Regions from separate parts of the Brotonthovivens ammoniilytica genome, predicted to be linked through region 3. Evidence: riboswitches for the same ligand, from Rfam matches in the RefSeq annotation. Region 3 holds a riboswitch; each other region holds the start of a gene.

Region 1 (6,134 bases), on a different contig from region 3:
GGCGCATTATACTTTCCCGCATATTCCATGCGGCCCTCTTTAAGGGCCTCCTTTGCCTCATCTATATACCAGCCGTCTGCATCAGTACCTGATAGAGTGATTTGGTCAATCCCTTCCAGCGCCCTGAAAAAATCCATGGCAGAAGTAGCCACAAGATAAATATGATCCAGGGGCTGCTTAAGTACTACAATATCTTCTTCCATATCTTCGGGAACAGGTTTTCCCTCCGGCACTACAAGAAACCGGCCGCCCTCTGTAATATCAACCAGAGCATAGCCTCCGGTATAATAATCTACCGAAAATTGTGCAGCATACTGCAAAGGCAGACTGTGGTCCAGCTCCAGCTCGCTAAAGCTTATGGAAGAGGCTTCATTTTTGCCCTTCCGGTCAGAATGCTCCGTATTCTGATTTGCACAGGCTCCACAAAACAATATCAAAATTCCTGCCATCAGACACAGAACAAATATATGTATTTTTTTCATTATTCAGCCTTTTTTAATGATTCAGAATCAAACGTAAGTGTATAATCAATTTCATGAGGTTCACTCATGGCAATTGTATCTGCAATAACGGCAATCTTTCGGTCAAAACAGCTGACAGGAATTTCAAAGGCAGAATTTCCTTCTGTATTAATCTGCTCAAATTTCTCTCCGTCAACCTTCATATAATCATAATTAGAACTGCTCCATACGATCTTTGCAGTAACCTTCCCGTCTTTTACCTGCAATTGGGCCGGTGATTCTACACTGGCTCTGCCGGAACCGCCTTCCAGCTTAACATTTCCGGTATAGCTGCCATCTTTCAGGTTCAGGCTTTCAGCTGTGGTTAATGCACCTTCTGTAAATGCTTCTGTCGGCAGAGAATCCGCCCTGAAAACCAATTCACGGTCATACCATTTTTCTTTATTTTTACTGAAGGCTGCACAGTCAAGCTTCTGGTCCAGCGCTTCTACCGGCACTTCAAATGAATGAATCCCCTCTGAATTTTCTTTAAATGGTATAAATTCTTCCTCCGACGCATTTACTGCCTCTTCTCCGGTACCCATAAACAGTTTCAGATACCCGGTTCCACTCATTGTCATTACTGCTTTCATTTTTCCGTCTTTCACAGTTAATGTGCAGGAAGTAATTTTAAACATGGAAGAACTAGAATCTACCGCGATTTCATATTCTCCCTCTTTTAGCTGTGAAGCCTTTACAGCCTTCATATCTGCGGTTCCAACATCCTGCTTTTTTGCCATGTCCTTAGAGGATGCCACCTGGCTGTTTTCTGTATCTTTTGCTTCATCCTGCTGCTGTGACAGACTGCCTGCCGTATCTTTTTTTTCATTTCCGCATCCCCCCATCAGCCAAACTGCCGATAATGCGGATACCAATATCAATACTTTTATTCTTTTCATAATTACCTCTATTACTGTGCAGTGCCCTGCGAAGCTTTCACAGGGCACCGTTTACATATCTTTATTTTTTCAAACTGTCTATAGCTGCCTGGGCATGTTCTGCAAAAATTTCCTGGACAGCCGGAAGCTCACCAAGACCTTTCAGTACGGTCTCTACCTGATAACCTTCTTTTTCAAATGTACTCTTCCAGGAATCTGCTTCTCCACCGGCCATATCATTGTTGGCATGATCACCTGCGACAATCATTAATGGCTGAAGAACCACCCGTTTATAGTTTCCTTTTTTCACAGATGCAAGTACATCATCCAAAGATGGGGCAGCTTCCACTGTTCCTACATAATAATTTTTATATCCTGCATCGTTCAGCATTGTCTGCATTTTGGAATATACCTGATTAGATTCAGCCTCAGTTCCATGTCCCATAAAACAGATTGCAGTCTCACCGTCATCATATGCTTTAGTATCCTCTGTAATGGCTTTGATTACCGCATTAAAATCTTCATCACTTGACAGCAATGGTTTGCCGATTGCGATCTGGTCAAAGGAATCTGTATATCCTGCTACTTCATCCACAACATCATTATATTCCAAACCATCCATCAAATGTGTCGGCTGGATAACTAATGTTTTTACTTTATTGTTTACCGCACGGTCAAGAGCTTCTTTTACATTATCAATGGCAACGTTATCTCTTGATTTTACATGATCAATAATAATCTGGCTTGTAAAACCTCTTCTTACTGAGTAATCCTGGAATTTTTCTTCCAGACTGTTTTCAATGGCTCCTACTGTCAGACGGCGGTTGTCATTATAGCTTGTCCCGAAACTTACAACCAGAAGCTCTTTTTCCCCGATCTCATCCTGATTTCTTGTGTTGTCAAGAGATGCGTCTCCTGTATTGTAATTTTCCTCATCTTCCTGCTCCGGCGCTGCTTCGCTTGTCTGCTCCTTTGACGCTGAAGCATCTGCATTGGCAGGTTCTGTTTTCTTGTCACCGCAGCCGGCAAGCATAAAAGCTGCCACCCCCACTCCGGCAAGCACTGTCATAAGTTTTCTCTTCTTCATCTTTTTCCTCCTTATCCTGGAATGAATCTGTCGTCCATCCCATTGTCTATGATGAGAATATAAAAATTGAAGTCCGAAAACATGGCGTCCACATCACCAGAATCATACAACAGCTAAAACTCCTGAAAAAATATCCTATAAAGTAAACAAAAACCTTTTGCGGGTATGGCAAAAGGTTTCACGACTTCTGAATTTTATCCGGTACAACCAATTACTCGTGATCTGGAACCCCTGTTCCCGTACCAGCAGCCGGCAGGTTTCCTGACTTATAGATCCTCATACCAAGCCGCCTTCCCGATTAATCAGTGACTGTGTAATACACATGGCCTGGCACTCCCTATTTACAGTGACGAGATCGTACAGGATTTACACCTGTTTCCCTTTTAACTATTGTCTTTGATGTTTCTTTCGACAACGGCACCGGATGCCTGATTCAATTTTCATTTATTCTAGCACAGGCCTGAAAAAGCCGCAATAAAATCTATATTTTTTCCTGAATTATCCATATTTTTTCCATTCCTTATTGATTATTTTTCTACAGTAATTTCTATTTCAAAGTCCTTGCATTTCCAATCTATTTGTATTAGAATAAGCTTTAAGCTTAAAAGCTTGCTGATAAAGATTGTTTATTTTAAAGGAGGAAAAACCGATGGCATACGTAATTTCAGATTCTTGTATCAACTGTGGAGCCTGCGCTGGCACATGTCCAGTAGGCGCTATTGCAGAAGGAGATTCTCAGTATGTAATTGATGCTGGTTCCTGCATCGACTGCGGTTCTTGTGCAGATGGATGTCCAGTAGGCGCTATTGCAGCTGAATAATACATACTAAATAAGGCGGTTCCTTCCGCTTTTCCCTCAGGGCTGAGGGACCTGTTCCGCAGGTATTTATCGTCAGACAGTGATGGTTATTTTTTATACTGTCTCCGATAGATACCTGCGGATTTTTATACTTTAAAAACAGAGAAGTTCACAAAACTTTTCTATAGCATAAAATAATGGACGGCCCAGCAAATACTGAACCGTCCATTATTTTATGCTGCTATTCTAAATCCATTTCCGGCAGAACTTGTCCGCTTCCCTCTAGGATAAAGTACTTTCCTGGGGTTCAAGACGAAGTTTACCGGGCTTGTCCCCCCTGCGGCATTTAACCTTCTTCTCCTTTTTCTGCCGCCGCATTCGTTTCTGTCTGATGCGAATCGCCTCATCCAGTTTCCGGAATCGTTCTTCTTCCTGTTCTTCCCGCTCCCTCATCAGATAATTCATCTCTTTGATTACTTTATCCCCTACCTGGGTGCTGACTTCTCTTCCCAGTTCATGGTTATTTTCTGCAATAGCGTCTCTGACAATCCGGGTCATTAAAAGCTGAAACTGATCCAGTTTTGACATCCCGGGATCTGTTTTGGTCTGCACACAGGCGGTTTCCGTCTGAGCTTTGGACACGACTTCTGTGGTCTTAAGCTCGTCCGGTATCTGAGGATTTGTATTATGTACAAGCATTTTTATTGCCTTCAGCTGATATCCCTCCTCTTTTAATTTTCGGATTTTTTCAAATTGAATAATATTCTCTTCTGTATAGTAACGGTGACCCATTTCATTTCTTGGTATTTCAAGCTCTAATTCTTCTTCCCAATAACGTAACACATGTGATTCCACATGAAGCAGGTTCGCTGCATCCGAAATCATGTAACGTACTTCTTCCAATTTCTGACCTCCTTTTACAGTCCACTTACTGTTAAAACAAGTATAACATAGATATTCCTGTGCTCAATCCTCTTTTCATCGCAAGTTTCGGCATAAACTGCCCTCTTATAACAGGAAAAAGGCGGATTCGACAACTTTTTGCAATATCTGCCTGCGTCGAATCCGCCCTTGTTAAATTGTATAGACTGCCCCAGATACAGACATTCATTCTTTAATGGCAATCTGCCTGCACTTTAAACCGCATCAAAAGCAATTGTTACTTTAAACAGATCTCCATCCAGATAAATATCAAAGGAGCCTTTCTGCATCACAGTCAGGTTTCTTGCTATCTCAAGTCCCAGACCGCTTCCTTCTGTATTCCTTGATACATCCCCACGGACAAATCGTTCCATAAGCTCTTCGGCACTAAAATTCAGCGGATATTCAGACATATTCTTTATTGTTACTATTACCTTTCCATTTTTGAACTCTCCATCCACATAGACTCTTGTATTTGGCATCGCATATTTAGCGGCATTATTATATAAGTTTTCAATGACCCGCCACATTCTTCTTCCATCTGCCCGAATCAGCATCTGGCTTTCCGGAAGTGTACATACAAGACTCAGATTTTTTCTTGCGAACTTCTCTTCAAATTCACCGTTTGTCTGTTTTAGCAGCTGTTTCAGATTAATTTCATCAATATTCAGATTAATATTTCCTGAGCTGATTTTTGAAGCCTCTACCAAATCCTCTGTAAGATGTTTTAATCTCTGGGATTTCCGGTCCAGAATCTCTATATAGCTTCTGATTTTTTCATCCTGAATGTCTTCCCTCTTCAAAATATCTACATAATTAATAATAGAAGTCAGCGGCGTTTTTATGTCATGGGAAACATTCGTAATCAGATCTGTTCTCAGCCGTTCACTTTTCATCTGCTCTTGAATGGCATTCTGCATTCCTTCCCGGACATTATTCATATCATTAGCCATTTCAAGATTATCTCCGGTAAGGTCTTCCACCGGAATCTGAAAATTCAGATTACCTCCTGCGATTTCATGGATTCCTTCCTTTACTTTCTGGCGCTGTACACACTGCTTCATTAGGAAGATCAGTACCGCTCCCCACAAAAGAATAAACAGAGGGATTCCTATCCCGATAAAACTCAGCAGCAGGCAGATAATATTGGCAGCTGCAAAGAAACAGAAACACATCACCAGTTTTCCTGTGATCTTTCGGGTTCCATATGCATTTGAAATGACTTGTTTTAATTTTGTCGCAGCTATTTGAATCAGTGAATTTTTCAGTAATGATTTCGCTTTTCCCTTACAGATAATTGTCAGCAGCTCCCATTGCATCAAACCTGTAAAACTTAAAACCACTGCCATAAAGTATACCAGCATTCCTGCACTGGCCGCTGTATAGGTACCCGGATACAAGCCCGATGAAACAGCTGCCACAACTGATGCCCAGATTACCCAGCAGACAATATCTATGATAATTAAAATCTCAATGGGTATACATCTTGCAAATGTACTGGCATACCGCTCTTTCCCGGGGCCTTTTCTGCCTGCCTGAACAATAGAAATAATAAAGAATACAATCACACCCGCAATTCCGGCAATTATAAGAACCAGAGCTGCCGGGGCCATAGCTATATATTGATTATAAGTCTCTTTTTTCTGCTGTATCTCATAATCCAGGTTTTCAGCAGCAGTCTTATTCTCGGCCAGTATCAGCTGATATTCTCCCAATGTCTCTTCACCAAAATATTTTATCTGATCTAATAATTCTTTTCCGGTATTGCCTGTGCCTTCTGATTCAATTCCGGACCAGGTCTGGCTGTCCCAGGCCGCATATGCTCCTGTATTTTCCGCTTTCTGACCAATCAGCTGGTCTCTTGCTTCTTCATAGGTAAGTTCTGACCAGGCCGGATAATTGGTAATCACCTTTCCTTTGGAATCCACGTAATAGTAATATCCAAGCTG
Region 2 (6,134 bases), on a different contig from region 3:
AAGCAGTAGAAAAAACAATATACGGATAGAGAAAGAGGGGATTAATATGGCAGTTTCATTAGAACAGTGGAAAAAAATGTTTTTGGCGGCGGCAGATCTGCTGTTGGAAAATGCAGAAAACCTTTCCCGGACAGATGCTGTTATCGGAGATGGAGATCATGGTATTACGATGACCAAAATTGCTAATCTTATCAAAGAAAAGGCTGCAAAAGATTATATAAAAACTCCGGACTTTTTTGAAGACCTGGGCTGGGGGACTGTTAATGTTCAGGGCGGAAGTGCAGGACCGTTGTTTGGCACATTTATTACCGGTATGCAGGAAGCCAAGGAAGATGCGTCGGTAGCAGATGTGTTGGAATGTGCATTAAAAGAATTGCAGGGTATGAGTAACGCAAAAATCGGGGAAAAAACCATGATGGATGCATTGATTCCAGCAGTGGAAGCAATGAAGAATGCGGAAAGTGATGAAGAAGCTCTTGAACTTGGAGCAAAAGCAGCTGCAAAAGGTGCTGAAGATACGGCAGATTATATAGCAAAATATGGGAGAGCAAAAAATTATGGTGAAAAATCTATTGGAGTAAAAGACGCGGGAGCATGTTCCATGGCCCTTATTTTTGAAGGATTGAGACAGGGATATTACAGATAGGAGGAAGAGTATGAAAATGAAAAAATTTCTGAACAGTCCAAATACACTGACAGATGAAATGCTGGAGGGATATGGACTGGCAGCAGCTGATATTGTAGAAGTCAGAGGGCATCTGGTAATCAGTAAAGGATTAAAGACCGCTGATCGGGTAACGGTAGTTACCATGGGCGGTTCCGGACATGAACCGGCTCAGGCGGGATTTGTAGGTGAGGGTATGCTGGATATTCAGGTTGTAGGTGATGTATTTGCTGCTCCGAGTCCTCAGTCTGTATATGAAGCGCTGCAGCTGGCGGATAAGGGACATGGGGTATTGCTCCTTGTGCTGAACCATGCGGGAGATATGTTATGCGCTAATATGGTAATTAAGATGGCGGAGAAGGCAGGAATAAAAGTGAAAAAAGTTGTTACCCAGGAGGATATCTCAAACGCACCCAGAAGTAATGCGGCAGACCGCCGGGGGCTTGCGGGAGCTATTCCATTATACCACATTGCCGCAGCCGCATGCAGAGAAGGGAAAACTTTGGATGAGGCAGCAGATCTTGCACAGAAATATGCTGATTCCATGGCAACAATTTCTGTTGCAGTCCGATGTGCTACTCATCCGGCAAACGGAGAGTCCTTTGGAGATCTGGGAGATGAAGATATGGAAATCGGTATGGGACAGCACGGTGAAGGCGGTGGAGGGCGTCAGCCATTAAAAACGGCCAGAGAAACCATTTCCATTATGGCAGATGCGTTGATAAAAGATATCCCGTTAAAGAGAGGCGATAAGTGTTTTGTAATGATAAATGGAACTGGTGCAACTACACTGATGGAGATGTTTATCCTTTATAAAGACTGTGTTCATTATTTGAAAGAGCAGGGAATAGAAGTTGTTGCGAATATGGTGGGAGAGATTCTGACAGTACAGGAGCAGGCAGGATTTCAGCTGAATATAGCTAAATGGGATGATGAATGTCTGCGGCTCTGGAATACTCCTGTCCATACATTTGCATTATCGAAATAGGCAGGAGGAAATAAAGAAAAATGGCTGATAATATTGGAAATAAACCAAGTAAAGATTATTATCTGGATGTACCAGTGGAAACAGAAGGATTTTTTCTGAAAGGACTTAATAATAATGATTTTGGAATCAAAAATCGTCTGTCCCGTATTTTTAATCCAAAGTCAAAGAATGCAGTGGTGTTGGCTTTTGATCATGGTTATATTATGGGATCTACGGCAGGTCTGGAAAGAATGGATGTGACCATCAAACCTCTGGTACCATATGTGGATGTGCTGATGGGGACCAGAGGGGCGATTCGCTCCAGTTTTTCCCCTGCCATGGATCAGGCGATTTGTTTGCGGGCCACTCATGATGCATCTGTATTATATGATGATATGAGCATTGGAAACGGTGCGGGAGTGGAAATGGAGGATGCAATCAGGATGAATGCTTCGGCAGTAGCTGTCCAGACTTTTATTGGATCGCCGGGAGAGACGGCGTCCCTGGAGACACTGTGCCGATATGTGGATGCAGGAGACCGCTATGGGATGCCGGTGCTGGGTGTGGTTGCGGTAGGAAAGCAGATGGAGCGTAACGCTAAGTTTTTCCTGCTGGCAACAAGGATTCTGGCAGAGCATGGGGCGCATTTTATAAAGACGTATTATTGTGAGGATTTTGAAAAAGTTACAGCTGCGTGTCCGGTGCCTATAATCATTGCGGGAGGTAAAAAGTTACCTGAAGCAGAGGCGTTGAGTATGGCATATCGTGCAATTAGTCAGGGCGCCCATGGAGTAGATATGGGAAGAAATATTTTTCAAAGCGAGGATCCGGTGGCAATGGCGCAGGCAGTAGGTAAAATTGTCCATGAAGGCTATACAGACCGGGAAGCATATGAATTTTTCCAGGATAGGAAGAGGTCTTTGAAGTAAAAGAAAAATGGAGGGATGAAAGATGGCAGCTATGTATATGCATCTGGGTATTCCGGTGACAGCAAAGAAACCGAATATGATATATAATGAGCAGTTGAAATTTTGGGCAAATACAGATGTGGACAGCTACGATTATAAAATTGAATATCTGAAATTTGAAGAAGGAACGCCCTTTCCGGAGATAATGCATAGAAGTCCTCATGTGGCATATCAGGTAGATAATATGCTTCCTTATCTGGAGGATGCTGACAGAATTATTTTTGAGCCTATGGAACTGGATGGACAGATGAAAATTGCATTTATTATGAAAGATAATACAATTATTGAGCTGGTAGAGATAACAGTGTAGAGAACGCTTAGTCACAATTTTATGTTTTTTCCAAAAAGCTGCCGGACAGAGGTGAGAGCTCTGTCCGGCAGTTGTTATATCAGATATTCGTCGGAAGCTAATTTAGAAAGTGCTTTTGAATCTTTTACAATATAGCCTTTTTCATATTTTTCCAGAATATTGCTCTCTTTTAAATCCTTCAGGGTCCGCTGCAGATGCCGGTAACTGGTGCCCAGCAGTTCTGCTGTTTCAGACAGATTTTCATTGAAGTAGGAATATTCCGTTCCTTCTATATTGATTTTTTTGGAAATAAAGCTTAGATAAGAGCACAGCCTGTTTTCCAGAGGATAGTTCATGTTTAATGCAGCATTGCTTGTAAATACATAAATCTTTTTTGCCAGCAGTGTGCCAATGTGTTTCAGAAAAACAGAATCCTGAAAGAGAAGTTCCTGAGTAAAAGTCAGAGGCAGAGCAATAGCATAAGATTCGTTGACAGCCTGAATAGTAATAAAGGGATTCGTAATGTTAAAAAGCTCCAGATCACCAAAAAAAGAGATTCCGGTAATCAGATTTAAAAGCTGCTGTTTACCGTTTCGAAGTAGAGAGCAGACTTTTACTTTACCGTTGAGAAAGATGTACATATACTGAATGTTGCCCCTTTCAGTAAAGATATATTCGTCTCTGGCAAATTTTGTAACAGTCATATATTTATAATGTTCAGGAAAGTATTCATCAGAAAAATAATCTTTTAACCGGTATTTTTTAATATAGTAATCAAGTTTGTTTTTGTCACTGATAAATTCCATAAAAATTGCCTCCTGATACAAAACGGTACATATAATAGTTTAAGTATTTTTAAATATTATATCATAAATAAAAATTAGATAAAATGACATATGTCATTATTTTCTGATATATAGTCTCTGGTTTTGGGAAAGAAGTCACTCTTTTTATTGACACTATTTTTCCCCGGATGCTATAATGCAGAAGTAATTCAATACAGTTATATACAGGTGCGAGAGCATAAAAGGAAACAGGTGCGAATCCTGTGCAAGGCCGTTACTGTATTTGGGACTGTGGGAGTAGTTGCTCCCACTGTTTCATAAGTCAGATACTTGCCTGTATCATTCAGCGTTATTCTGCGGACACCGGAACTAATGTAATTCAGACGAAATCACTGAACATATATTGCCCCCACAGAAGTGGTGGGCTTTTTTTCTTGATTTTTATTCCGTTTTCCACAGATAACAGCAGCAAAATCAGGAGGGATATTACATGAAAAAGAAACTAGCAGCAATTGTGCTGACCTGCGTGTTAGCAATGAGCACCCTGGCCGGCTGTGGGACAAACGGTCAGGAAAACAAAGGAGAATCCGTATCTTCCGAAACAACAAAGGAGACAAAAGAGGATTCCGGAAAAAAAGAGACTGTCACATTAACAGATAATGTGGGACGAAAAGTAGAGCTGGAATGCCCGGTAGACAGCGCTGCCAGCGTACTTCGATATAATAATGAACTGATCCGTGCCTGCGGGGCTATTGATAAAATTGTTTCTGTAGATTTAAACACTGCGCAGGACAGAGAATATTGGGGCATGTTTGATCCGGACAATGTAATCGGAAAGAGTCAGAGAGAACTGGACTATGAAAAAATAGTTGAACTGAATCCGGAGGTTGTAATTATTCCGGATAATGGGGCATATGAGGAAGCAGAAGAGAAGCTGGAACCCTTCGGGATTAAGGTTTTTGTAATTTCCGGATATGATACAGCAGATTTTAAAAATCAGGTTGAAAATATAGGTAAAATGTTTGGGGTAGAAGAAAAAGCCCAGGAATTTTATGATTATTTTAATGGTAAACTGGAATATATCAAAAAACAGCTGGATGGAGTGGAGAAAAGAAGTCTGTACTTTGAGAGCACCTCTCCTCTTACGACGGTGCTGGCTGGAGATCCAATGTATGATATGATTGAGTATGCAGAAGCAGAGAACATTTTTGCAGTAGATAATGAAAATATCAGTGCCAGTGAAGTAGATCCGGAGGAGGTTATTGCACGGAATCCGGATGTGATCGTGAAACTGGTAACACCTGCAGAAGCCCTGGCAGGAACCGGGCTGTATGAGCCTCCTACAAAAGATGAGTTTAAGGCAGCATATGAAGATATTACAGGCCGTGCGGGCTGGGATGGAATTACAGCAGTAAAGAACGATGATATATACTTCATGACACAGTTCAGCCATGGCGGAGCGGGTAAATTGGTAGGTACCTGCTATATTGCAAAAATGTTGTATCCGGATTTACTGCCGGATCTTGACCCGGATGAAATTTTCAGGGCATGGATGGAAGATTTCCAGGGATTTAAAGATGTAGACGGACATTTCTACAGCGGAAAGGATTTACATTAATAATGAAATATCATGATGGGGAGATTCAGCAGGTCTATAAAAAAAGCCGGAAGATAAAATGTCTAATCATTATCGCTGGTATTGTCCTGATGCTGATTCTGGCTCTGGCTTTTACAACACTTGGGGCTACCGGGGCAGGTATGAAGGAAGTGTTAACTGCTATCTTTCATACAATTGCAAATGGTGGAGAAATTACTGATAATCAGGAAAAAGTCGTAATTTTGCTGCGGCTGCCCCGGGTTGTTATGGCGATTTTGGCCGGGTTTGGTCTTGCTGTTTCAGGGGCGGCCATGCAGGCTGCCACAAGAAATCCGCTGGTGAGTCCCTTCACTATCGGTATTTCCAATGCAGCGGCATTTGGGGCCTCCTTATCTATTGTATTCGGCGTTGGCTTCTTTTCAGGAAGCCAGGCCGGTACTGTGTTTAATGCCTTTTTGTGGGCAGTTGGATGTATGGCGCTGGTATATCTGATTTCCATTAAAGTGGGAATGAGTCCGGCGTCTATTGTTCTGACAGGCATTGCTTTGAATTATTTTTTCAGTGCCTGTACTTCTACTATTGAGTTTTTTGCAAATGAGCATAAACTGGCAGAAGTGGTTCAATGGGCATTTGGAAGTTTAAACGGCAGTCAGTGGAGTGAAGTAATGGTTGTTCTGGTGGTAGTTGCAGTCTGCTGTATTGCTATCTATATATTTGCTCCGGCGTTGAATATTATTGCCAGCGGTGATGATGAAGTGGCAAAGTCTTTGGGGATTCATCCGGAGAGAGTCCGAATGGAAGTGTGCATTCTTGCGGTTTTATCAACCGCAGCGGTTATTAGCTTTACCGGTGTTATCGGGTTTG
Region 3 (6,134 bases):
TAGATACCTCTTTTGCCAGCTGCCGTACTCTGGCTGTCAGTCCCTTTTGTCCGCCTCTTCCCATACATTTTTGTCCCATGGAAATCTCTTCATATCTGTTTTTCAACAACGGAACAAACCTGAAAATCATAGAGATTACCAGACCAATCACAGGTATAAATTTCCCAAACAGAAAAATCAGCTTATCCGATGACATCAGAGCCTGAAAACTCTCAAACCAGATCATCACCGAAATCAGCATTACGGAAGCACTGAGACCATAAACAAATGCTTCCAGAGTAATCCGGTTTCGATTGATATAAAATAAAACCGTTTCTCCATTATGGGTAAAAAAGGTATTGATTGCCGTCATCAGCACAACAATGGTCAGCAGCATAATCAGATTCTTTTTTATCACTTTTCTGCCACGCATTAAAACGGCATACAACCACGCAAAGAAAAACGTGGCACATAAAAAGAACGGTGACATTGAAAACATCGTAATCCCTATCACCAATATGTAATAACATGCTGTGACTGCAGGATGATAACATCCAAATTCACAGTTCTCTCCCAATTCATTCTCAAACATTACCGCTATATAACTCCCAATCTTTTAAATTCTCAGCTGATACAATACATTTCCCCAGGAGCCGCAGGCATCCTGCAGACGTTTTCTAACCGGCTCCGGCACCTGATTTTTTTCAGGCATTTTTCCGTCTTTGGCTGCTTTCTTTTTCAATGCTTCCAGATCTGCTCTGGCTGGCTCATCCATATTTAAAACCCGGTAATAGCAATTGCGAAGATTACGGCTGTGCCTTGATTTATTTTGATTTTGCCGATAATCCAGGTAACATTTGTCAAAAGGCTTCATTCTTACCACCGGTTCCAATCCAATCTGATACAACACATTCCTCCAGGAACCGCAGCGCTCCAGAAGCCTTCGTTTTACATCTTCATCTATTTCATGATGCATAGGGGCCCGTCCCAGCCTGCGGGATATACCGCTGAGTTTGTGAAGAAGCGTCCATTCCTCCTGATTCAAATCCGGTATTGAATACACCGTTTTCTCACTGTATCTGACTGATGGAATGCCTGCATCCAACAGCGCCTTCCCCCAGGAATCATAATATTTTTTTATTTTCTCTGTTAATTTTGGACATTGATGAGGATGTGGAAGATAACCGTTAACCTCTGCCATATTTTTTAATTCTTCCAGAATTTCCTTCCTCTCTTGTTCTTCTGTCTGTGCCTGTGACAGTGTTTTTCCTCCTTTTCCAGCTCCTTTGGATAACCCTGCCCGCTCCAGCGCATAGGGCCATTTCTGAAATCTTTTTTTGATATATTCACGGAATACCCATAAAACTTCCTTCTGCGAAGGAGAATGATTTAGTTTTTCAGCTATTTTTCTCAGGATAAATAACAATTCTTCATCCCGGAATGCCTGATATAAAAACTTTCCTGTTTTAGAACTCAGGGAAAAATAACGCCAGGAAACGGACTTTTTATTCTTTTTTTCCTCTTCATTCCTTTCCGTTTCACCGGCGCAGCTCACTACTAATCCGGCAAATTTCCTTTTTAATAACCCCTGATCTTTTTCTGTTAGTACCATATTGTCCTCTTAACTTAGTACAGGAAAACGGACTGTGATATATATCACAGTCCGTTTTCCTGTACTAAAATATACTCTATTTATGGCAATTTTGATTCACCGCCAGCATGCCATATGTTATATGCAGGTCTCCTGGCTTGCGGTTCAAGCGCTTTATCTTACCTTCCCAAAAATTCAGTGGCTGACTATTATCGTCACAGACAAAACTTACCGCTTACAGTGGCGGGACCGCGCAGGACTTGAACCTGCTTCCCTCTTAGCTGCTTTCATGAAGCAGAACATATAACAACTTATTTTCTTATTAGTTCCTCTTATCTTCCTAATTTTCAATGATTTTTTCAATTTCAAGACGTAAGTTACTGATTTTTATTATAATATTTTGCAACTTGCAAGTCAAAGTTTTTGTACTTTTTTTATGCCACAGCCCAAAACCGCCAAAGAAAATACTTTTTCAACAAATTTTTTTACAAATTGTGCTTGCTATACCCCTGCACTTTATATCTTAGAAAAAGCAGCCGCCCTAACCTTCTGAAAAGTTAAGACGGCTGCCACAAATCAACAATCCGATTCCCTATGTCATCTTTTGTAAATCTTTTTTATGTTATTTTGTATTCTTTTTTCTTTGTGTCAACACAAGAATTCCAACACCTGCAATTCCCGCTGCACCAAACCAGAGAACTATATGTTGTGCGTCACCTGTCTTTACAACATCTGTGGTATCTTCCTGCTGCTCTTTATCCGGAGCTTTATTCTGATCCTGATCAGTTCCGTCCGGTTTTTGATCAGTTGGACTTTCCGGATTTTCCGGTTTCTGTGGTTTTTCAGGTTTCTCTGTTTCTTCCGGATTCTGCGGTTTTTCAGGTTTCTCTGTTTCTTCCGGATTCTGCGGTTTTTCAGGCTTTTCTGGTTTCTCCGCTTCCTCCTGTAGCTTCGCATATGTTTCTTCTGCCGCTGTCAGCACTTCGTAGTTTTTCACCAGCGCCTTCTGATCTTCACTAAGCTGATCGTATGCTTCTCTGGCTGACTGAATTGCTTCCTTGCTCTCAAGGGTTACTGTCCCGATTTCTGCAATCGCCTTTTCCACTGCCTGTGCTGCTTTTTGATCTGCTTCTGCTTTTTCTGCTTCCTCCTGCAGCTTCGCATATGTTTCTTCCGCCGCTGTCAGCACTTCGTAGTTTTTCACCAGCGCTTTCTGATCTTCGCTGAGCTGATCGTATGCTTCTCTGGCTGCCTGGATTGCCTCTTTGCTCTCAAGGGTTACGGTTCCAATTTCTGCGATTGCATCTTCCACTGCCCGCGCTGCTTTTTGATCTGCTTCTTCTTTTTCTGCTTCCTCCTGCAGCTTCGCATATGTTTCTTCTGCTGCTGTCAGCACTTCGTAATTTTCTACCAGTGCTTTCTGATCTTCGCTGAGCTGATCATATGCTTCTCTGGCTGCCTGGATTGCCTCTTTGCTCTCAAGGGTTACGGTTCCGATTTCTGCGATTGCATCAGAAACTTTCTTAGCATAATCTTCATCTGTCATTGCTGTTACCTTTACGGTAAACATTTTGGTTGCTCCCTCGTAAGAAGCTGTAATGGTCCAGGTTCCCGGTGTATTGACAAATCCGGAGAACGTTACCTGATCTGCAGGAATTTCTTTAGAAGTTCCGTCACTCATATGAGCAATTACCTTGATTCCTTCTGAGGTAAATTCTTCGCCCTCTTTATATTCGGCTTTATAATCTGTTACTTCCAAAGATGAAATATAAACAGTGATCTCCTTTTCAAATACCGGATATTTGGTACCCTGTCCCCAGTTTTTACTGCTTCCCTCACCTGCATTTAAAGCATCTGTGATTGTTCCATCAGAAAATTCTTCTGCAGATGCGGCTTTCGCCAGCTTATGGGCATCCTTTCCAAGAGGATCGTCATCACGGCAGTAACTCTCTGTCATAGTATATACAGCATCTTCTCTTTCAATTTTCTGACTTGTATCAATGCTTTCTACCTGTCCGATTCCTTTATCCGTTCCACAGGTATCCACATAATAATTATTGGAAATAATATTATAGCGGTCCAGAGATTTCATAAAACCGATAATACCGCCGGTTACATCACCTTTCAGTGTTCCGTAAAAATGATTATTGCGGATATATCCGATTCCATTTGCCCAGCACTGTTTTGATACAGGTTCTCCGCCAAGAATACCTCCAACATAGGTGGCGCCGGTAATATCAGCTGATACAAAACAGTTTTCTATGCTGACACACGGGGTATTCGGCGCAGAACTGGAAGTATAACCGGAGCCATAGATTCCTCCCACATAATTTCCGCTTGCCTCTATCTTACCCTGGAAAGAACTGTTTAGAACCCGGCTGGTTCCCATTGCTTCACCTTTTGCTCCAGCAATACCGCCTACATAATTTTTACCATAAACTTCTGCATAACTGTGGCAGTTATTAATTGTTCCCGTGTTATTTCCTGTAAAAGAGCCTATTTTTACCTGCTCTTTGTCATATCCAATTACAACACCTTTTTCTATGGTAGAATTACTGATATTTACAATATTTGCGGCTGATGCATATCCGCCATAAAATCCTGCCTTTAATGTTTTTGTTCCAGCTTTCAGCGTTACCCGGTCTATGGTCGCAGTTACTCCGCCGGAAGCAAGCCAGTCACTGTAATTTCCTGACGGGCCGTAATCTACATAATATTTCGCAATTACACCGTAACCTTCAATCTGCTCACCATAAATATTCAGATTTTTAATAACGGCGCCGCGAACATAACCAAATAATGTCTGTCCGCCTTTTTCAACTGTTAACGTGCAGTTATTTCCATCGAAAATACCTGCAAACGGCTTCAGATTTTTTCCGCTTCCTGTTGTAGTTCCGGTTCCTATTGGTTCCCAGTCAGCTGGAATCGTAATATCTTTCATCATTTTAAAATGACTTCCGGAAAGATCAATTCCCTTTTCATTGACAATTGTCTGTATCAATTTCAGATCATCAAGATCATTCAGCTGATATGGATCCGTTTCTGTTCCTTTACCGTCCCAGAGTTCTTCATCTACCATCTGATCTAATGTCTTAAAGGAAACTTTAGCAACTGTAGATTCACCGGTTATGGCATAGGTCTTTCCATTAAAACTGTTTACCGTATTTGTGGCAACACATTTATAATATTTAACCGCCGGAACATCTGAGCTCTCCGGCTTATAGCTTACAGCTGTACTTTTATAGGTCTCAGCCTCTCCAACAGGTGTAAACTTCACACCATCTGTACTTTCGAACCACTGGTAGGTCTGTGTGGAATTCTGATGTGTGGACCCATAGCGGATCGCGGAAGAAAATGGTATTGTTGCCGCACCTGTCAGATATTCTTTATCTGCAAACTCAGATGCAAAAGCAGGAACCTGAATATCATCCGCTTCTGCTGAAACAGTATACAGGATCTCATTACTGTAACTATCTCCAAACCGCCTTCCATCCTGTGTAATATACAGTTTTACACTGACATATCTTCTGCTGTTTACCGATGCCTTATATGTATAAGTCTCGGATCCATAAGTACCACCCGACGGGCTTCCGGCCTCTGTACCTGTTGACCATACATAATCAATATCCAGTGTATCTTTGGTGCCCTCTGCTCTTGTATCAAAAGTAACTTTTAACTCCTTGGTCTCATCTCCTACATTATACTTATAACCGTCTGCCGGAACTGCACTTCCATCCACCGGAGCTATCTTTATGTTATAAGGTGTGGGATCCGGTTTTACCGTTATATATACAACTTCTGAATTCTGTGTATATGTCTTTCCGCCGACTGTATTGCTGACCACGCAATAATAGTAATGATTCTCTGACTTTTCAACCTGTTTTCCGCTGAGAACCGGAGTATAAGATGCTTCTGCTGCACCTTCAATTTTTTTACCGCCTTCTGTGCTGTTTTTGTCATTCTCATACCACTGATAAGAAATTTCACCGTTTCCGGATGCCCGCACCTTTATAGGGTCAAGCTCTGTATCTGTATCAACATATATTTGTCCAGCCTTTGGCTGAAGTACAATTGTCGGTTCATTCTCCTGGGGTTCTTTTGTTAATGTCAATGTATATTCAATGGAATCCATATCTTTGCTCACTGCTTTTACAGGAACCTTCATTTCTCCATTAGCATCCCATGTTACCGGAACCTCAATCGCCTCGCCGCTGTCACCTTTGATGCCGCCGGCTTCAATACTGTAAGAAGAGCGATACCCTTCCGCTGTCACAGATACTGTTTTAGAATCCGCAGGAATATAAGCCCTGTATTCTTTTACTTCCTTGTCAAAGACAGGTTTCATTGTATCATCTACTGTCAAAGATTTCAGGCTGGCTGCCTTCTTATAGCTAATCATATAGCTTACTTCATCACCGCCTGCTGCCGGTACGATTCGAATATACATATCCTGAGAAGCAGAAAACTGATTCCAGTTATCGCTTTTCATTGTCCTTACGCTTCCGCCTGCCACCGGCCAGGAGTTCAGTGTATCTTCCGCTATAGCGCTGGAAGGATTCACATA
Region 4 (6,134 bases), on a different contig from region 3:
TTCATAATTAATCTTCCATTGCCCGCTCCCAGCACCGCGCTGCGCTCACAGACATTATCCACTCCGGTAACAGATTCTACAAAAGGAGAGGACTGAAAATCCCCCGATACGCCTTTTAATTCATCAGCGCTGTAACACCAAAAGGGAATCTGCTGCCTGCAGGTAAACTCTGCCAGCCCCGGCTCTTCTTTTTTCAGATCAATGGAAACCGCTGCACAAACAGACTCTTTAAATATCCCCCAGGTATTTAACCACTCTTCAATCATCTCTTCGATGGCGTAAAGAGTGGTACCTTTCCTGCAGCCGATCCCAAGAATCGTCTGCTTTGGTACCAGGTACAGCGTGGCATCCGGCAGTTCTCTGCGCTTTTGAACACCCAGGTGAATCCACAAAGATTCTTTTTTTGCGTATTCAGCAGCTGCCTGTTCGTCCCATTTTAAATAATTCAGACCCCGGGGAAATTTTATCCCTTCCAAATGCCGCTGTGCTTCTTCGTCTGCTGTCACAAAAATGTCTTCGTCTCTCAGCAGTCTGGCCGATACCTCTTTCGCCAGGCTCATATCCGAGATCCAAAGATGATTCTGTTTTGCGAACACATCTACTGCAAACCGCTCTTTTACATCCGTTGCAGTTGTAATTACCGGAACAGCTCCCAGATTTTTTGCCAGCTCCCAAGCTGCCTCATTGGCTCCTCCCAGATGTCCGGATAATAAAGAGATTACAAACTGTTTTCCTTCGTCCACTACCAGCACCGCCGGATCATACCGCTTGCTTTTTACAAATGGAGCAATGGCCCGCACCGCAATTCCGCAGGCTCCTGTAAACACAATCAGCTCCGAGGTTTCAAAAGCCTGCTCTGTCCAATCTGCCAGCGTACCATTTAAAATCTGCACAGAGGCATCTTCACAGTCTGTCATATAACGGCTCTTCACAGAAAGAACAGCTTCATATCCCTTCTCTTCTAAGCTGTTTACCACATCTTTTGCTACGGCCAGCCCTCCTGGCGTAAAACAAATTACAGAAGCTTTCACAGGCTTATCCCTCCTTTATATGACATCCGGCCTTCCCCGGCCGATTTACTCAGATGCTTCCCGAAACTCTGTGGTAAATCCGGGATCATACAGTTTTGAACGGTCATAACGGGTATGGGCCACCACATCACCGATAATCATCAGCGCAGTCTTTGTAATATTGTGCTCCGCCGCTGTTTTTGCCAGTGTATCCACGGTACACACAAAGGTTTTCTCATCCTCCCAGGTTGCTTTATAAACAATGGCTGCTGGCGTATCCGGCTGATATCCGCCTTCTATCAGACGTCTGCTTAGCTCCTCCAGCATACCGGTACTTAAAAATACAACCATAGTAGCCTGATGAGCGGCAAAGCTCTCAATACTTTCCTTCGCCGGTACAGGGGTTCTTCCGGCCATTCTTGTAATGATAACACTCTGAGATACGTCAGGCAGCGTATACTCCAGATTCAGAGCCGATGCCGCTCCGCAAAAAGAGCTCACCCCCGGACAGTAATCGTATGCAATCTGTTTTTCATCCAGTACATCCATCTGTTCCCGGATAGCTCCGTAAAGACTTGGATCCCCGGTGTGAAGGCGAACTGTCATCTTCTGATTCTGTTCCGCAGTTATCATTACCTCCAGCACTTCTTCCAGCGTCATTTTCGCGCTGTTATAAATTTCTGCTCCCGGCTTTGCGTACTCAAGCAGCTGCGGATTTACTAATGAACCTGCATAGATAATAATATCTGCTTCCTCCAGATATTTTTTTCCTCTGACTGTAATCAGGTCCGGCGCCCCGGAACCTGCTCCCACAAAATGTATCATGATTTCTCCTTTACAATAATCAATGAATAATAGCCTGCATCCTCTGGAATCGCATCCGCACCGTAATAAACCTTTTCTCCCGGCATCCCGCAGTTTTCAATCATCACCACTTGTGCATCCTGCTGCTGCAGCACTTTTTTTACCTGCTCTATCTTTTTTCCGGCTTTCATCAAAACCTTAGTTCCCGGAAGTTTAAGGGCCTCCTCTATCTGATAAGAAGCCGGTATCACATGAAGCTGCTGCGCTTTTTCCACAAGGCCGATATTTAACCGGGCCGCAGCCGCGCAAAAGGATGTAATCCCGCTGATAATTTCTGTTTCATATCCTGCCGCCTGCACCTTTTTATGGATATACAGATAGGTAGAATATACCGACGGGTCCCCAAGAGTTAAAAACACCACCTGTTTTCCTTCATCCAAAAACGCTCTGACAGCATTTGCTCCCCTCTCATGATTTTCCTCCAGCTTTACCGGATCCTTTGTCATGGGCATACTTACCGGCAGCAGCACTTTACCGGCCAGCTCCGGATAAATCTGCTCTACAATCTGATATGCCACGGAATCTTTTGGTTCCTCTCCCGGAACAGCTACTACATCACTGTCTCTGACCGCCTCAAGGGCTTTGATGGTCAGCAGCTTTGGGTCCCCTGGTCCTACACCGATTCCTGTTAATTTTCCTCTCATTTTCTGTGTTCCTTTCGCTGTTGTTCTATACACTGTAATAACTCCAGCACATTTTTTGTATCTGCAAGCCGTCCCTCCACATTGGAGAAAATAATGGCTGCGGTCTTTATATCTCCTCTGGTTCTGTGGTCCATATAAAATTGAATCTTTTCCGCCGTGATTTCCATTGTCTCTTTTAGACACCCGGCTGCCTTTAAGATCTGCACAGCTTCTTCTGTGGTAACCGAATCCAGAATATTCTGTATCACTTTCCCTTGGGCCCCTGCCCGGAAAGCCTGGGCTGCCAGCAGCTCTGCCCGGCAGTCTGCATTTCGGGAATGTGTATTCATAATACCGCCGGATACTTTTACAAATTTCCCAATATGGGCGATAAATAAAATTCCCTGTATTCCCAGCTCCGCCGCCATATCCAGCGTTTCTCCCAGATAATTGCTGCACTTCATGGAAAAAGTCAGATCAATATCCATCTCCTGCTGTGAAAACACCTGTCCGTAATTTCCCGGTGTGATGACAAGATACTGAGCACCTGCCTCTGCCAGCATCTTCATCTCCAGCCGGATACTGGCAATGAGAGCATCCTCGCTCATAGGAACTACAATCCCGCTTGTCCCCAGAATGGAAATCCCTCCGGTAATGCCAAGCCTCGGATTAAACGTCCGTTTCGCAATCTGTTCTCCCTCTGGCACAGAAATTATAATATTCAACCCCTTTTGATAATTATATTCCCGGCAGATCTGCCGGACTTCATTTAAAATCATCTTTCCCGGCACCGGATTGATAGCCGCTTCCCCGATTTTTTGCGAAAGCCCCGCCTTTGTTACTCTGCCAACTCCAATCCCGCCGTCTAACGAAATACCTTCCGATTCTTCCGTCAGTGAGACCTGTGCATAAATAAGGATTCCATCCGTAACATCCGGATCATCCCCGCCATCTTTTCTTACTGCGCAGCTGACTCTCCCGGGCCTTTGCTGAATATCCTCAATCAATAGTCTCAGCAAAATTCCCTTGGGGGTCTGTATCGCCGCCTCTTCCACTGTCTCCCCGGAAAGCAGCATCTTTGCCGCCGCCTTGGCAGCAGCTGCTGCACAGGTACCGGTAGTATACCCATACCGGAGTTTTTTTCCGTCTTTTAAAATGAAATACTCTTCAATTCCGGTCTTATGCTTCATATATAAATCCCCCAAAAAAAACCGCTGTCTTCCGACAACGGTTTTCTTTTCCCGATTATATGACACTTCGGTTGCCGCAAAATGTCAACAAAATGTAACACGGTATCTGACTTTTACAGTAACGGACTTGTATGGGAATTTCACCCATTTCCCTGCTTTTACACTCTGTTTTTCATTATAATTTAATTGCAATTTGGTGTCAACGAAGCTGGTTTCTTATTACAAAAAAGCCAAAAAAAGTACCAAAAATGCAAAATATTGGCGCAGCCGCCTAATTTATTGTGTCAGTTCTTCCATAACCTGCTTTACTGTTGTAATCTTGGCTGCCTGAAAGGCATCTGCCCCGCAGAAAATCAAGCCTTCCTCCAGCTCCCCTTTCACGGCATGAATCAGCGCTTCTGTAATACAGTAAGGCGCTTTTGCCGGATTACAGGCTCCCATACAGCGATAGCATCTCTGTACGGGGCGAAGCCCTTTTTTAACCTGGTCCAGAAAATGATTGAAAATTGCACGTCCCGGCATCCCTACCGGGCTTTTAATAATACAGATATCCTCTTTCTGACAGTTTATGTATGCTTCTTTATATAACGGATGTGCATCGCACTCCTTAGTAGTCACAAATTTTGTAGCTGCCTGAATGGCATCTGCCCCAAGCTCCAGATGATGCTTTAAATCAGAAGCAGTATTCACGCCTCCCCCCACAATCACCGGGATATATATCTGATTAGCCTCTCCAAGCTCTCTTATATACTGTATAATTCTGCACTCTTCTGCTTCAAATTCTTCATCGCTGATATCCTCAAGCTGCTCCGGCAGAAATCCCAGATGGCCTCCTGCTTTAGGCCCCTCGATCACCACTGCATCCGGCAGCCTCTGGTAACGCTTCTGCCACATCTTTATCAATACCTGGGCTGATCTTAAAGAAGATACTACAGGGATAATCGCCACATCAAAATCCTTCACATATTCCGGAAGCTTTACCGGCAGTCCCGCTCCCGAAACAATAAAGTCCACGCCGCATTCCGCTGCCTTTCTAACCTGTGCTTCATACTCCTTTGTAACAGTCATAATATTAATGCCGATTACTCCTGTGGGAGCAATTTTTCTTGCAGTCTGAATCTCTTTTTCAATAGCTCTTAAGTTCGCAGCTTCCGCATTTGTATAAAAATCCGGTTCCCGAAATCCTATCTGGGCAGCTGATATGGTCCCCGCACCACCTTCTTTTGCCACATTCCCTGCAAGGGTTCCAAGAGATACTCCAATCCCCATCCCTCCTTGTACTACAGGATATTTTAAAGACTTCTTCCCAATCACTACTTCTTTATATTGACTCATTCACCGTTTCTCCTCATTACGAAAGGCTGCCCTTATGGATGGACAGCCTTTCCAAATCTATAAGTGTTTTTATGAATAGATTATACGAAAGAAGATTTTCTATGTCAATAAATACTATACTTTATCCTGATACTCATATTCAAAAGCCGCCTGATCAGAACCAAAGGCGAAAAGCGTCCTGTCCTCCTCCTGAAACCGGTAAAATGCATGACAGGATGCGCTTTCATGAATCACCCGTGTCATGGCGCCGCCCTTTGGCGCATACAGCGGATGCGACTTTTTCTCCACAAGTCTCGCCGTCAGTGTGTATTTCCCCTGGCGGATTACTATGGTTCCCCAGCCGATTTTCTCCACTTTTGCTCCCAGATACGTTGCCAGCCGATACTCCATTCCCCGCCAGTGAATCACACTGATAATTCCTGTAAATCCAAAAGGCCCCATAGGAATCTTTGCAACAGACAGCATTAGTGAGCCTTCCCGGAAGGTACACTGTGTCCAGGCATATTCTTTTGGAAAAGACCGGCCGCAGTCTCCTTCAATATAACCGCTGCCATTTTCAAACTGATAACTTTTCCCGTTTATTTTAAGCTTTCCATTTACCACATGATTCATACTGCGCACACGGTGTCTGCACTCCATAAAGGGCACCATACAAAAAGGCCCCATAATATCATAGCGAATAGGAGAAAGCTCTCCAAACCGGAGTCTGCCTACAGCATCCAGTTCCTCCGTATGAATATTCAGCCGGATTCCCTTTTCCAGAAAAAGATTATCACCAATTGCCATGGGAAGATCTGTTCTGCTTCCCCGAAGCTCCCGCTCAAAAAAAGGAACATTCCATGCGCCGTCATCTGTTATCAGCTGTATAGAACAGCTTCGCTTTCCATTTGTTATATGAAAGGCCGGTATTACTGCAATGGTATCCTGTCCTGCCTGACACTTAAAATACCATCCGCTGAAATAATTATTCATGTGCAATTCCCTCCTGTGCCGGATTTGATATTAAATTCCCCTGATAGTCAAACCTAGAACCATGACACGGACAATCCCAGCTTTTTTCATCGGGATTCCACTCCAGCTGACATCCCATATGAGGACACCGGATATCCACC

Evidence for each region. A riboswitch is a leader RNA that binds a small molecule or an ion and turns the genes downstream of it on or off. The one in region 3 is predicted to bind cobalamin.
Region 1: linked by a shared signal. The riboswitch ahead of OCV88_RS05700 (sirohydrochlorin cobaltochelatase) and the one ahead of OCV88_RS09745 (homing endonuclease associated repeat-containing protein) in region 3 are both predicted to bind cobalamin.
Region 2: linked by a shared signal. The riboswitch ahead of OCV88_RS05115 (ABC transporter substrate-binding protein) and the one ahead of OCV88_RS09745 (homing endonuclease associated repeat-containing protein) in region 3 are both predicted to bind cobalamin.
Region 4: linked by a shared signal. The riboswitch ahead of cbiD (cobalt-precorrin-5B (C(1))-methyltransferase CbiD) and the one ahead of OCV88_RS09745 (homing endonuclease associated repeat-containing protein) in region 3 are both predicted to bind cobalamin.

Annotation. Positions count from the first base shown of each region.
Region 1 is NZ_JAOQJQ010000002.1:254,531-260,664, reverse strand. Features, by position in the region: gene OCV88_RS05710 (ABC transporter substrate-binding protein) at 1-482, opposite strand, end outside; gene OCV88_RS05705 (hypothetical protein) at 482-1,399, opposite strand; gene OCV88_RS05700 (sirohydrochlorin cobaltochelatase) at 1,461-2,465, opposite strand; cobalamin riboswitch at 2,700-2,905, opposite strand; gene OCV88_RS05695 (DUF362 domain-containing protein) at 3,115-3,285, shown strand; gene OCV88_RS05690 (MerR family transcriptional regulator) at 3,547-4,167, opposite strand; gene OCV88_RS05685 (sensor histidine kinase) at 4,401-6,134, opposite strand, start outside.
Region 2 is NZ_JAOQJQ010000002.1:139,733-145,866, forward strand. Features, by position in the region: gene OCV88_RS05085 (RpiB/LacA/LacB family sugar-phosphate isomerase) at 1-29, shown strand, start outside; gene OCV88_RS05090 (DAK2 domain-containing protein) at 47-646, shown strand; gene OCV88_RS05095 (dihydroxyacetone kinase subunit DhaK) at 657-1,652, shown strand; gene lsrF (3-hydroxy-5-phosphonooxypentane-2,4-dione thiolase) at 1,673-2,560, shown strand; gene OCV88_RS05105 (hypothetical protein) at 2,583-2,909, shown strand; gene OCV88_RS05110 (cyclic nucleotide-binding domain-containing protein) at 2,984-3,694, opposite strand; cobalamin riboswitch at 3,883-4,025, shown strand; gene OCV88_RS05115 (ABC transporter substrate-binding protein) at 4,164-5,291, shown strand; gene OCV88_RS05120 (FecCD family ABC transporter permease) at 5,294-6,134, shown strand, end outside.
Region 3 is NZ_JAOQJQ010000003.1:384,233-390,366, reverse strand. Features, by position in the region: gene OCV88_RS09750 (energy-coupling factor transporter transmembrane component T) at 1-571, opposite strand, end outside; gene OCV88_RS09745 (homing endonuclease associated repeat-containing protein) at 596-1,591, opposite strand; cobalamin riboswitch at 1,697-1,890, opposite strand; gene OCV88_RS09740 (bacterial Ig-like domain-containing protein) at 2,193-6,134, opposite strand, start outside.
Region 4 is NZ_JAOQJQ010000006.1:141,326-147,459, forward strand. Features, by position in the region: gene OCV88_RS13650 (cobalt-precorrin 5A hydrolase) at 1-1,031, opposite strand, end outside; gene cobM (precorrin-4 C(11)-methyltransferase) at 1,077-1,835, opposite strand; gene cobI (precorrin-2 C(20)-methyltransferase) at 1,832-2,518, opposite strand; gene cbiD (cobalt-precorrin-5B (C(1))-methyltransferase CbiD) at 2,515-3,687, opposite strand; adenosylcobalamin-variant (AdoCbl-variant) riboswitch at 3,780-3,851, opposite strand; gene OCV88_RS13670 (NAD(P)H-dependent flavin oxidoreductase) at 3,964-5,022, opposite strand; gene OCV88_RS13675 (tocopherol cyclase family protein) at 5,137-5,994, opposite strand; gene OCV88_RS13680 (FAD-dependent oxidoreductase) at 5,987-6,134, opposite strand, start outside.